DNA from 3 places in the Streptomyces sp. NPDC016469 genome. Region 2 is predicted to be linked to each of the others. Evidence: riboswitches for the same ligand, from Rfam matches in the RefSeq annotation. Region 2 holds a riboswitch; each other region holds the start of a gene.

Region 1 (3,264 bases), on a different contig from region 2:
CGTCAACGAGGACGGCCTCAGAACCGAGGTCATCTTCGCGGCGCTCGTCGGCGCCATCCTGTGGAATCTTCTGACCTGGCTGGTCGGGCTCCCGTCCAGCTCCTCCCACGCACTGTTCGGCGGCCTCATCGGCGCCGCGGTGATGTCCGCCGGCTGGTCGTCGGTCGACGGCGGCACCGTCGTCACCAAGGTGCTGCTGCCCGCCGTCGCCGCCCCGATCGTGGCCGGTGTGGCCGCGCTCCTGGCCACCCGGCTCACGTACCGGATCGGCGGGAAGATCCGGAACGACGCCCAGGAGAAGGCGACCGCCAAGGGCTACCGGGCGGGGCAGATCGCCTCGGCCGGACTCGTCTCGCTCGCCCACGGCACCAACGACGCGCAGAAGACCATGGGCATCATCACCCTCGCCCTGGTCACCGGCGGCGTCCTCTCCCCCGGCTCCAACCCGCCGGTCTGGGTCATCGTCAGCGCCGGCCTGGCCATCGCGCTCGGCACGTACCTCGGCGGCTGGCGCATCATCCGCACCATGGGCAGCGGCCTGACCGAGCTGAAGCCCCCGCAGGGCTTCGCCGCCCAGACCAGCGCGGCCACCGTCATCCTGGCCTCCTCGCACCTCGGCTTCTCCCTCTCCACCACGCAGTCCTGCTCCGGGGCCGTGATGGGCGCGGGCCTCGGCCGTGCCGGGGGCGTGGTCCGCTGGTCCACCGCCACCCGGATGTTCGTCGCCTGGGGCCTGACCCTGCCGGCCGCCGGTCTGGTCGGCGCGGGTGCCGAGTTCCTGACGAAGCAGGGCACCTGGGGTGTCGTGGTCGTCGCGGCCCTCCTGATCGCCGGGTCCGGGGCGATCTGGGTGCTCTCGCGCCGCAAACCCGTCGGCCACGGCGATGTCGCGCCCGGCACCGAGGACGCGGCCCCCGCCGAGCCCGCCGGTGTCGTCACCCAGGCCATCGCGGCCGTGAGCCCGCCGCCCACCGTGGCCCAGGCGCACGACCTCGCCGCCACCATTCCGGCGCCCGCCGGTCCCGTCGCCGCCGATCCGGCCCGACCCGCCACGGTCTGACAGACCCCGGTACTCCGGTAAGGACACCCCGTATGAACATCGACTGGGCAGCTCTGGGCACCGTCTTCGGCGTCTCCCTCATCACCACCGTCGCCCTGGTGGGCCTCTTCACCCTGGGGATCGCCGGCCTCTCCAAGCAGCCGGAGCCGGCCGCCGGGGGCGGTCAGGCGGGCTCCTCGCTCCTGCTGGCGCGCGCCGGGGCGTACGTCTGCTTCGGGCTGTGCGCGGCGGCGGTCGCGTACGGCATCTATCTGATCGTCGCCTGACGCACCACCTCTCCCCCGGGCCGGACGCACCTCGTGCGCGTCCGGCCCGCTGTGTGTCCGCCCACACCGTGCCGCCGCAGGTCAACGGCGAGTTGACGGGCGTTCGCGGGGCGTGGTGGACTGCCGGAGCCATTACGGCGACAGCAGAGGAAGCCGGTGCGAATCCGGCGCGGTCCCGCCACTGTCACCGGGGAGCGGTCCCCACCGCACGTCACGGCCCGCGCGAGCGGGCTGGAAGACCGGGGAATCCGCCGATCCGGAAGCCAGGAGACTCTTGTCGCCGTCACGTCGAACCAGGGCGCGGACCCTGAGTGAGGACATATCGCCATGCCCGGCTGCCGTGCGACCTCCCCACAGCCCCTGTCGGCAGCCTCTGGTACGGCCGGCTGAACCGTGCGTGCCGATCGCATCTTCGCGTACGGCGCCACCGCCGGCCTGATCGCCGACCTGCTGCTCGGTGACCCCCGCAGGGGGCACCCGGTCGCCGCCTTCGGGCGGGCCGCCGCGGCCGTCGAGGACCGGCTCTGGCGCGACCACCGCGGCCGGGGCGCCCTGCACACCCTGATCTGCGCCGGGGGCGCCGCCGGGAGCGCCGCGCTCGCCGCCCACGCCCTGCGCCGCCGTCCCGCCGCCTCCGTGGCCCTGACCGCCGCCGCCACCTGGTCCGTCGTCGGCGGTACGTCGCTGGGGCGCGAGGCCCGGGCCATCGGCGGGGCGCTCGCCGCCGGTGACATCGAGCGCGCCCGGGAGCGGCTGCCGCACCTGTGCGGGCGCGACCCGCAGGCGCTGGACGGCCCCGGGATCGCACGCGCCGTCGTGGAGTCCGTCGCCGAGAACACCTCGGACGCCGTGGTCGGCGCCCTCGTCTGGGGCGCCCTCGCCGGTGTCCCCGGGCTCGTCGGCTTCCGCGCCGCCAACACGCTCGACGCGATGGTCGGCCACAAGTCGCCCCGCTACCTGCGGTACGGCTGGGCGTCGGCCCGGCTGGACGACCTCGCGGGCTGGCCCGGCGCCCGGCTCACCGCCCTGCTCGCCGTGGCCTCCGGCGGCCGCCCCCGGGAGGCGGTACGGGCCTGGCGGGCCGACGCCGCGAAGCACCCGAGCCCCAACGCGGGGCCCGTGGAGGCCGCGTTCGCCGGGGCGCTCGGCGTACGGCTGGGCGGGACCCTCGCGTACGGGGGGCGCGTCGAGCACCGGCCCGTGCTCAACGGGGAGGCGGGCCGTGCCGTGGAGACCGGGGACATCGCGCGTGCCGTGCGGCTCTCACGCCGGGTGGGCGTGCTCGCCCTCGGCGTCGGCGTGGCCGCCCGGCTGGGCGCGGGAGCGGTCGCGCGCCGGATCCCGGGACGGACCGGGGGACCTCAAGGACCTCGTACCTCTGGACGGAGAGCGATATGAGCGGCGGACTGCTGGTCGCCGGGACCACATCGGACGCGGGCAAGAGCGTCGTCACGGCGGGCATCTGCCGCTGGCTGGTGCGCCGGGGCGTGAAGGCCGCCCCGTTCAAGGCGCAGAACATGTCGCTGAACTCCTTCGTCACCCGCGAGGGCGCCGAGATCGGCCGGGCCCAGGCGATGCAGGCCCAGGCCGCCCGCGTCGAGCCGACCGCCCTGATGAACCCGGTGCTGCTCAAGCCCGGCGGCGACCGCTCCAGCCAGGTCGTCCTGATGGGGCGGCCGGTCGGCGAGATGAGCGCCCGCGGCTACCACGGCGGGCGGCAGGAACAACTGCTGTCCACCGTCACGGACTGCCTGGAGCAGCTGCGCGGCACGTACGACGCGGTGATCTGCGAGGGCGCGGGGTCGCCCGCCGAGATCAACCTGCGCCGCACGGACATCGTGAACATGGGCATCGCCCGGGCGGCGCGCTTCCCGGTCGTGGTGGTCGGGGACATCGACCGGGGCGGGGTCTTCGCCTCGTTCTTCGGCACGACCGCGC
Region 2 (3,264 bases):
CCGAGACGGAGCTTCGCGCGGTTCTGGAGCGCGACCCGGTGGAGCACTACGCCCGCCTGATGCTCGGCCGGACCCTGGAGCGCCAGGGGCGGCAGGCCGAGGCGGACACCCAGCTGCGGCTGGCCGCCGCGCTGTCCGGTGACCTCGGGCCCGCGTAAGCCCGTATGGGCACCCGCCGTATTTCGGGTGCCGGGAGCAGCAGCCGCGTGATACTCCACAGGACCATGACCGACCTTGAGACGCCGCGCCTGTTCCTGCACCCGATGTCGCCCGCCGACGCCGAGCACGTCGCCGCGGGCGCACCCCCGGCCGGTGCGCGCTGGGCCCCCGGCTACCCCTCCCCCGGCGAGCAGGGGGCCGCGACGCGCTTCCTCGCCACATGCGCGGAGAACGGAGATCCCAGCCCGTTCTGCTCCTACGAGATACGGCTCCGTGCGGAGGGTGTGGTCATCGGTGGCATCGGCTTCCACGGCGCGCCGGACGAGCGGGGCAGCGTCACGATCGGTTACGGGCTCGTGGAGTCGGCACGCGGACAGGGTTACGCCTCCGAGGCGCTCCGGGCGCTGCTCCGGTTCGCCCGGGAACAAGGCGTCGCGCGGGTGCGCGGGGACGCCGACTCCGGCAACATCCCCTCGCAGCGGGTCATGACGGCGGCCGGGATGCGACTCGTGAACGAGGACGCGTCGCTGAAGTACTACCTCGCCGAGTGGGCGGCGTAAAACGGGTGGTGCCCGCCGTCGGCCACCCGGCGGGCACCACCCGTTGCCATACGTACGGCTGCCGTCAGCCCATCGCGGCGGCTGTCCGGCCACCCGCGAGCGCGTCGGCCCTCGGCACCAGCAGCCGTTCGGTGAGGTGGCCGAAGAGCAGGCCGAACGTGGTCCACAGCGTGGCCTGCACCGCGAGCGTGGCCAGCCGGAACTGCCACAGCAGCGTGGCCGGGAAGTCCTTGCCGACCTCGTTGAACGAGGGCAGGAACACGTAGGCGAGGGCGATCAGCAGGACGTAGCCGGCCGCCGCCGCGACCGTCGCGTTCCAGTTGCCCAGGCGGGGTGCCAGCCGCTTGCCGACGATGACGGCGGCGACCGCGAGCAGCACGCTGAGGGCGACCATCAGGAAGAACAGCGCGGTGCGTCTGCCGATGGTGTCGGGGTTGCCGACGGCCGGCGGGTTGGCCGGGTACTTCAGGAACGGCACGACGTACACGCTCACCAGCGCGGCGCCCGCGATCAGCGCGGCCGTGGCCCTCGGGCCGAACCGGCCCACCCGGCCCAGCGCGTAGCAGAAGACGAGCGCGGCGATGCCGCCGGCCGCGACGCCGAAGACGAGCACACCGGTGGCCAGGCCGGCGGTGGACTGCACGCCCCGGCCGACGAGTTCCTCGCCGGCGCCGTGATGGTGGCCGTGGGCGCTGTGCGCGGCCTCTTCGAGCGCGATGGCCGCGTCGACCCGTGACTCGCCGAGGAAGTAGGCGACGAGCAGCGCGAGCGCTCCCGCGGCCACTCCGGCGAGCATGCCGCGGACCAACAGGGCTCTGACGGATACGGAGTTCATGAGGGATTCCCCTGGATCAGCCGGATGGGCGGTCAGTGGCAGGGGAAACCGAGCAGGTGACGGCCGTCGTGGACCCACTCGTGGACGCCTTCGCCCGAGATGAGGGCCGTGGCACCCTGTTCGGCGCCGACGAAGTAGAGCAGGACCAGCATGAGAATGCCGAAGAACACCGCCCAAGGGGCAATGGCCTTCAGGGAGATGGGGGTGATGGCGGGTGCGCCGGTTGCGGGGGCAGCACTCTGTGCCATGGCAGAACCTCCTGTGGGAACACGCGTCCCGATCGTGGTGCCTGAGACGAAGGTGCTGGGTCTGACTTCCCGCGTGCGCGGGTACACAGTGGCGCGACCGTGCCGGATTCTCACCGGACTTCCGTCACACCTTCGTCATGTCGCCGCGACCATACCGCCTGGACGCCCGGCGCCGCCATGCCCCGTCCGGACAGCCCGCGGAGCCCGGATGCCATGGTGGGTTCGGTCGTGCGGCCACTTTTCAGGGAGTTGAGGGCGGGGATGACGGTACGGGTGTTGTTGGTCTCACCGGCCATGAACGCGGCGTTGCGGGAGGCCCGGTTCGCGGGTGACGCCGCGCTCGACGCGTCGGGCGTGCGGGCGGCCGCGCCGGCCGCGCCACATGTCCCCGAAGCGGACCGGGCGGTGCACGGGCCCTCCGAGCGGTGCTCCCGGACGGCGGAAGCGCTGGGCCTGCGCTCGTCGGGTGAACCCGCCTTGCGCGAATGGGGATTGGGGCGCTGGTCGGGCGCCCGCCTGGACGAGGTGAGCGCGCGCGAGCCCGAGGGGGTCGCCGCCTGGCTGGCCGACCCCTCGGCCGCCCCGCACGGCGGCGAGTCGCTGCTCGACCTGTGCGCGAGGGCGGGCACGTGGCTCGACTCGCTGCAGGGTGAGGTCCGGGTGCTGGCCGTCGCCGAGCCGTCCGTGGTGCGGGCTGCCGTCGTCCACGCCCTCGCGCTGCCGCCCCAGGCGTTCTGGCGCCTCGACGTCGCCCCGCTCACGCTGACGGAGCTGAGCGGCCGGTCGGGGCGGTGGAACCTGCGCTGCGGCCGGCCCCTCGCACCGGCGCCGGCCGGCTGAGACGTGCGTACGGAGCGCCTACCGGCCGGAAACGAGGACCCCTCGACGAGAACGGGCCGCCCGCTCCGGCCCTGGCCGGGATCCGAGCCCGGAGGCACGCCGCCGACCGGCCTCACCAGGACCTCAAAGCCTCTTGCGCTCCTCTCGCCCCACGGGTAGCGGCGCGCGGTGTGCCGTGGGTCACGTTCGCGCGTGGCGGGGTGTGCCCCTGTTGTGAAGGTCGGGCATTCTCTCCCGGCGGCCGTGCGAAGAGGTACGGCCCGGTGACCGCCTGGGGGAGAAGATGCCGCGACACGCGGACACGGAGCAGGAGCGGGGAACAGGCCGCGGGAGAGGCGTGATCGAGGGGGCGTTCGCGCTCCTGGAGGCGTTGCGCAGGTGCGGCGGGGAGGCCGGGCTCACCGAGATCGCCGCGGCCTGCGCCCTGCCCAAGGGGAGCGCCCACCGGCTGCTGGAGCAGTTGCTGCTGGTGGGTGCGGTGGAGCGGCGGGGCAGTCGCTACCGCGTCGGCTCGCAGCTCTACCGCCTCGGCCAGACGTGGGAGCCGCACCCGGGCTTGCGGGGGGCGGCCCGTCACCCGCTGCACCGGCTGCGGGCAGCCACCGGCGCGAGCGCCCTGCTG
Region 3 (3,264 bases), on a different contig from region 2:
GACGTTCACCCCGAGGGCGGCGGCCGCGTCCTGCCCGAAGGCGAAGGCGTCGAGCGTACGGGAGTGGCCGAGGCAGACCAGCAGGCTGACGGCGAGAACGGCGGAACAGATCCACACATCGGTCCAGCCGACCCCGCCGAGCGAGCCGAGGAGCCAGAACAGCACCCCCCGGGTCTGCTCGGCGTCGGCGGCCGTCATGACGACGAACGAGGTCAGCGCCGAGAACAGCTGCATCGCGGCGACCCCGGACAGCACGACCCGGTCGGTGGAGCCGCCCAGGGTGTGGCTGAGGAGCATCACCAGCGCGAACGAGCAGAGCGCCCCGATGAACGCCCCGGCCGGCAGCGACACCGCTCCCCCGCCGACGCCGAGCACGACGACCAGGACCGCGCCGGTGGACGCCCCGGAGGAGACGCCGAGGACGAACGGGTCGGCGAGCGGGTTGCGCAGCAAGGACTGCATGACGGTCCCGCAGACCGCGAGGCCGGCCCCGCAGACGGCGGCGAGCAGGGTACGCGGCATGCGCAGGTTCCAGATGATGCCGTCGCGGATCGGGCTGAGCCGGGCCTCGCCGATGCCGAGGTGGGCGGCGACGGCGGACCAGACGTCCACGACGGAGATCCGGGCCGGTCCGATGGTGACGGCGACCGCGACGGACAGGACGAGCAGCAGAAGGCCGCCGGTCCACAGGAGGCCGCCGCGCAGGCGGCGCGGGCGGGGGCGGGCGGGCACGGCGGCTTCCGGCGCCTTCTCGCGCGGGGCGGTCAGCGGGTCGGTGGCCGTCACCCCGCGAGCCCGAACTCGCGCAGCCCGGCGGCCACCAGCTCCACGCCCTCGACCGTGCGGATGGTCGGGTTCATCGCCTGGCCGCTGAGCAGGACGTAGCGCTTGTGGCGTACGGCGTCCATCTTCTTCGTGACGGGGTTGGACTCCAGGAAGGCGATTTTCCCGGCGGCGCTCTCGGCGGTCTGCGACTTGCGGGTGAGGTCGCCGATGACCAGCACGTCCGGGTTGCGGTCGGCGACGGTCTCCCAGTTGATCCGGGGCCACTCGTCGTGTGTGTCGTCGAAGGCGTTCTTCAGGCCGAGCTCCCGGGTGATGATGCCCGGCGCCCCGCAGCAGCCCGCCAGGTAGGGGGACTCGGAGTTGGCGAACCAGTACAGGACGGAGGTGCCGGATCCGTCGATGCCCTCGGCCGCCTCGCGGATACGGGTGCGGAGCCGCGCGACCAGCTTCTCGCCGCGCTCGGGCACGCCGAACACCCGGGCCAGGTCGCGCACTTCGCCGTAGACGCTGTCCATGGTGAGGGCCCCGGTGCGGACGCCGTCGCCGTCCCTGGTGTTGTCCTTGGCCGTGCAGTCGGCGGGCGAGACGTAGGTGGGGACGCCCAGCTGCTCGAACTGTTCGCGCGGGGCGACGCCGCCCTTGGCGAGGGTCGACTCGAAGTCGGCGGCGACGAAGTCGGGCTCCTGGTCGAGGACCTTCTCGGAGGAGGGCCGGTTGTCGGCGATCCGCTTCACGCCGGCGTTGGCCTTCTCCAGGCCCTTCATCACCGGGTCGGTCCAGGTGGCGGTGGCGGCGATCCGGTCCTGGAGTCCGAGCGAGAGCAGGATCTCCGTGGTGCCCTGGTCGACGGAGACCGCGCGGCGGGGCGCGGCCGGCACGGTGACGGTGCGCCCGCAGTTCTTGAGGGTGACCGGATAGCCGTCCGCCGTGCCCTTGTCCCCGGCCGCGTCGGGCGGGCTTCCTCCGCAGGCCGTCAGCAGCAGGAGCGCGGCGGTGAGCAGGGCGGCGGAACGGGCGGGGCCGGATATCGGCGGCACGGGGTACCTCGGCGTCTCTGGGCCCATGCGCGGGGCCCGCTGTACGGAACCCGCCGTCCGGTCCCGGACGGCGGTCGCCAGCAGGTCTTCGGACTCGGGTTCGCTCGGGCGGGACGCCTTCCCGGGAGACGGTGGTCTCCCAGTGGCCGTGGCCCCGCCCGTCCCCCTCACCGCTGCGCGTCAGTTCCGGATTCGCACCGGATTCCCTGACCCCTACGTGGAGTTCGACTGGCCTGGGCACGCTACCACGCGGGTCCGCGCGGCTCAGCGGCGCCCGTGCCCGTCCGGAAAGGGCCGCTCACGGACGTTGGAGGGCCACCACCGCGTTGTGCCCGCCGAAGCCGAAGGAGTGGCTGACGGCCCGGTGGACGGGCCGCACCAGCGGCACCTTGGTGACGCAGTCGATGTCGAACCCGGGCGCGGGGGCGTCCAGATTGGCCACCGGCGGGACGACCCCGCGCTGGAGGGTGAGGATCGTCAGCCCCGCCTCGATCGCCCCGGCCGCGCCCATGCAGTGCCCGAGCACGCCCTTCGGGGCGGTGACGGGCGGCCGGTGCGGGTACACCCGGCTGATCAGCGCGGCCTCGGCGGCGTCGTTGCGTACGGTCGCGGTGCCGTGCGCGTTGACGTGCTCCACCTCGTCGGCCCGCCAGCCCGCGTCGCGCAGGGCGGCCTCGGCGGCGGCCCGGGCGACCCGCCCGTCGGGGTGCGGGCTGGTGGGGTGGTGGGCGTCCGTGGTGGCGCCGGTGCCGGCGAGCAGGGCCCGGGGTTCGGCGCCCCTGGCCTCCGCGTCGGCGGCGCGTTCCAGCACCATCACGGCGGCCCCCTCGCCCATGACGAGTCCGGCGCGGTCGGCGGCGAAGGGCCGGCTGAGCCGGGACAGGTCGCCGTCCGCCCGGGCGGCGGCCCCGGACCGGGCGAAGCCGGTCATGGCGATGGGGAAGACGGTCGACTCGGTCGCCCCCGCGATGGCGACGTCGCACTGCCCGGTCACCAGCAGGTCGCGGGCGACGGACAGCGCGGTGACGCCGGACGAACAGGCCGTGCAGGGGGCCATGCTGGGGCCGGTGGCCCGCATCTCGATCGCGATCTCGGCGGCCGGCATGTTGGGGATGGTCAGCAGGACCCCGGCCGGCGAGGTCGCCTCCGGCCCCCTCCGCTCCAGCACCAGCGCCTGGTCGGTGAGGTGCGCGGAGCCCCCGCTGCTGGTGCCGACGACGACCGCGACGCGGCTGCCGTCCCAGCCGGCCGGGTCGAGCCCGGCGTCGGCGACGGCCTCCCGGGCGGCCAGGACCGCGAACTTGACGTACCGGCCCATCCGGAAGGCCGTGCGGCGGCCGATCTCGGCGTCCAGGTCGATTCCGTCGACCACACAGGCGAAGTCGATCGCGCACCCGGCGAGCGCGGGAACGGTGCGGGCCGGGCTCACCGCGGCACACAC

What was found. A riboswitch is a leader RNA that binds a small molecule or an ion and turns the genes downstream of it on or off. The one in region 2 is predicted to bind cobalamin.
Region 1: another riboswitch for cobalamin. It lies ahead of ABZ565_RS24880 (cobalamin biosynthesis protein); the one in region 2 lies ahead of ABZ565_RS06425 (CbtB-domain containing protein).
Region 3: another riboswitch for cobalamin. It lies ahead of ABZ565_RS31500 (ABC transporter substrate-binding protein); the one in region 2 lies ahead of ABZ565_RS06425 (CbtB-domain containing protein).

What each region holds. Positions count from the first base shown of each region.
Region 1 is NZ_JBEYCQ010000023.1:67,794-71,057, reverse strand. It holds gene ABZ565_RS24890 (inorganic phosphate transporter) at 1-1,060, shown strand, start outside; gene ABZ565_RS24885 (hypothetical protein) at 1,093-1,326, shown strand; cobalamin riboswitch at 1,472-1,600, shown strand; gene ABZ565_RS24880 (cobalamin biosynthesis protein) at 1,720-2,724, shown strand; gene ABZ565_RS24875 (cobyric acid synthase) at 2,721-3,264, shown strand, end outside.
Region 2 is NZ_JBEYCQ010000004.1:251,027-254,290, reverse strand. It holds gene ABZ565_RS06440 (tetratricopeptide repeat protein) at 1-158, shown strand, start outside; gene ABZ565_RS06435 (GNAT family N-acetyltransferase) at 225-719, shown strand; gene ABZ565_RS06430 (CbtA family protein) at 784-1,554, opposite strand; gene ABZ565_RS06425 (CbtB-domain containing protein) at 1,587-1,802, opposite strand; adenosylcobalamin (AdoCbl) riboswitch at 1,848-1,939, opposite strand; gene ABZ565_RS06420 (histidine phosphatase family protein) at 2,064-2,642, shown strand; gene ABZ565_RS06415 (helix-turn-helix domain-containing protein) at 2,980-3,264, shown strand, end outside.
Region 3 is NZ_JBEYCQ010000040.1:26,008-29,271, reverse strand. It holds gene ABZ565_RS31505 (iron chelate uptake ABC transporter family permease subunit) at 1-732, opposite strand, end outside; gene ABZ565_RS31500 (ABC transporter substrate-binding protein) at 783-1,823, opposite strand; cobalamin riboswitch at 1,885-2,071, opposite strand; gene ABZ565_RS31495 (beta-ketoacyl-[acyl-carrier-protein] synthase family protein) at 2,122-3,264, opposite strand, start outside.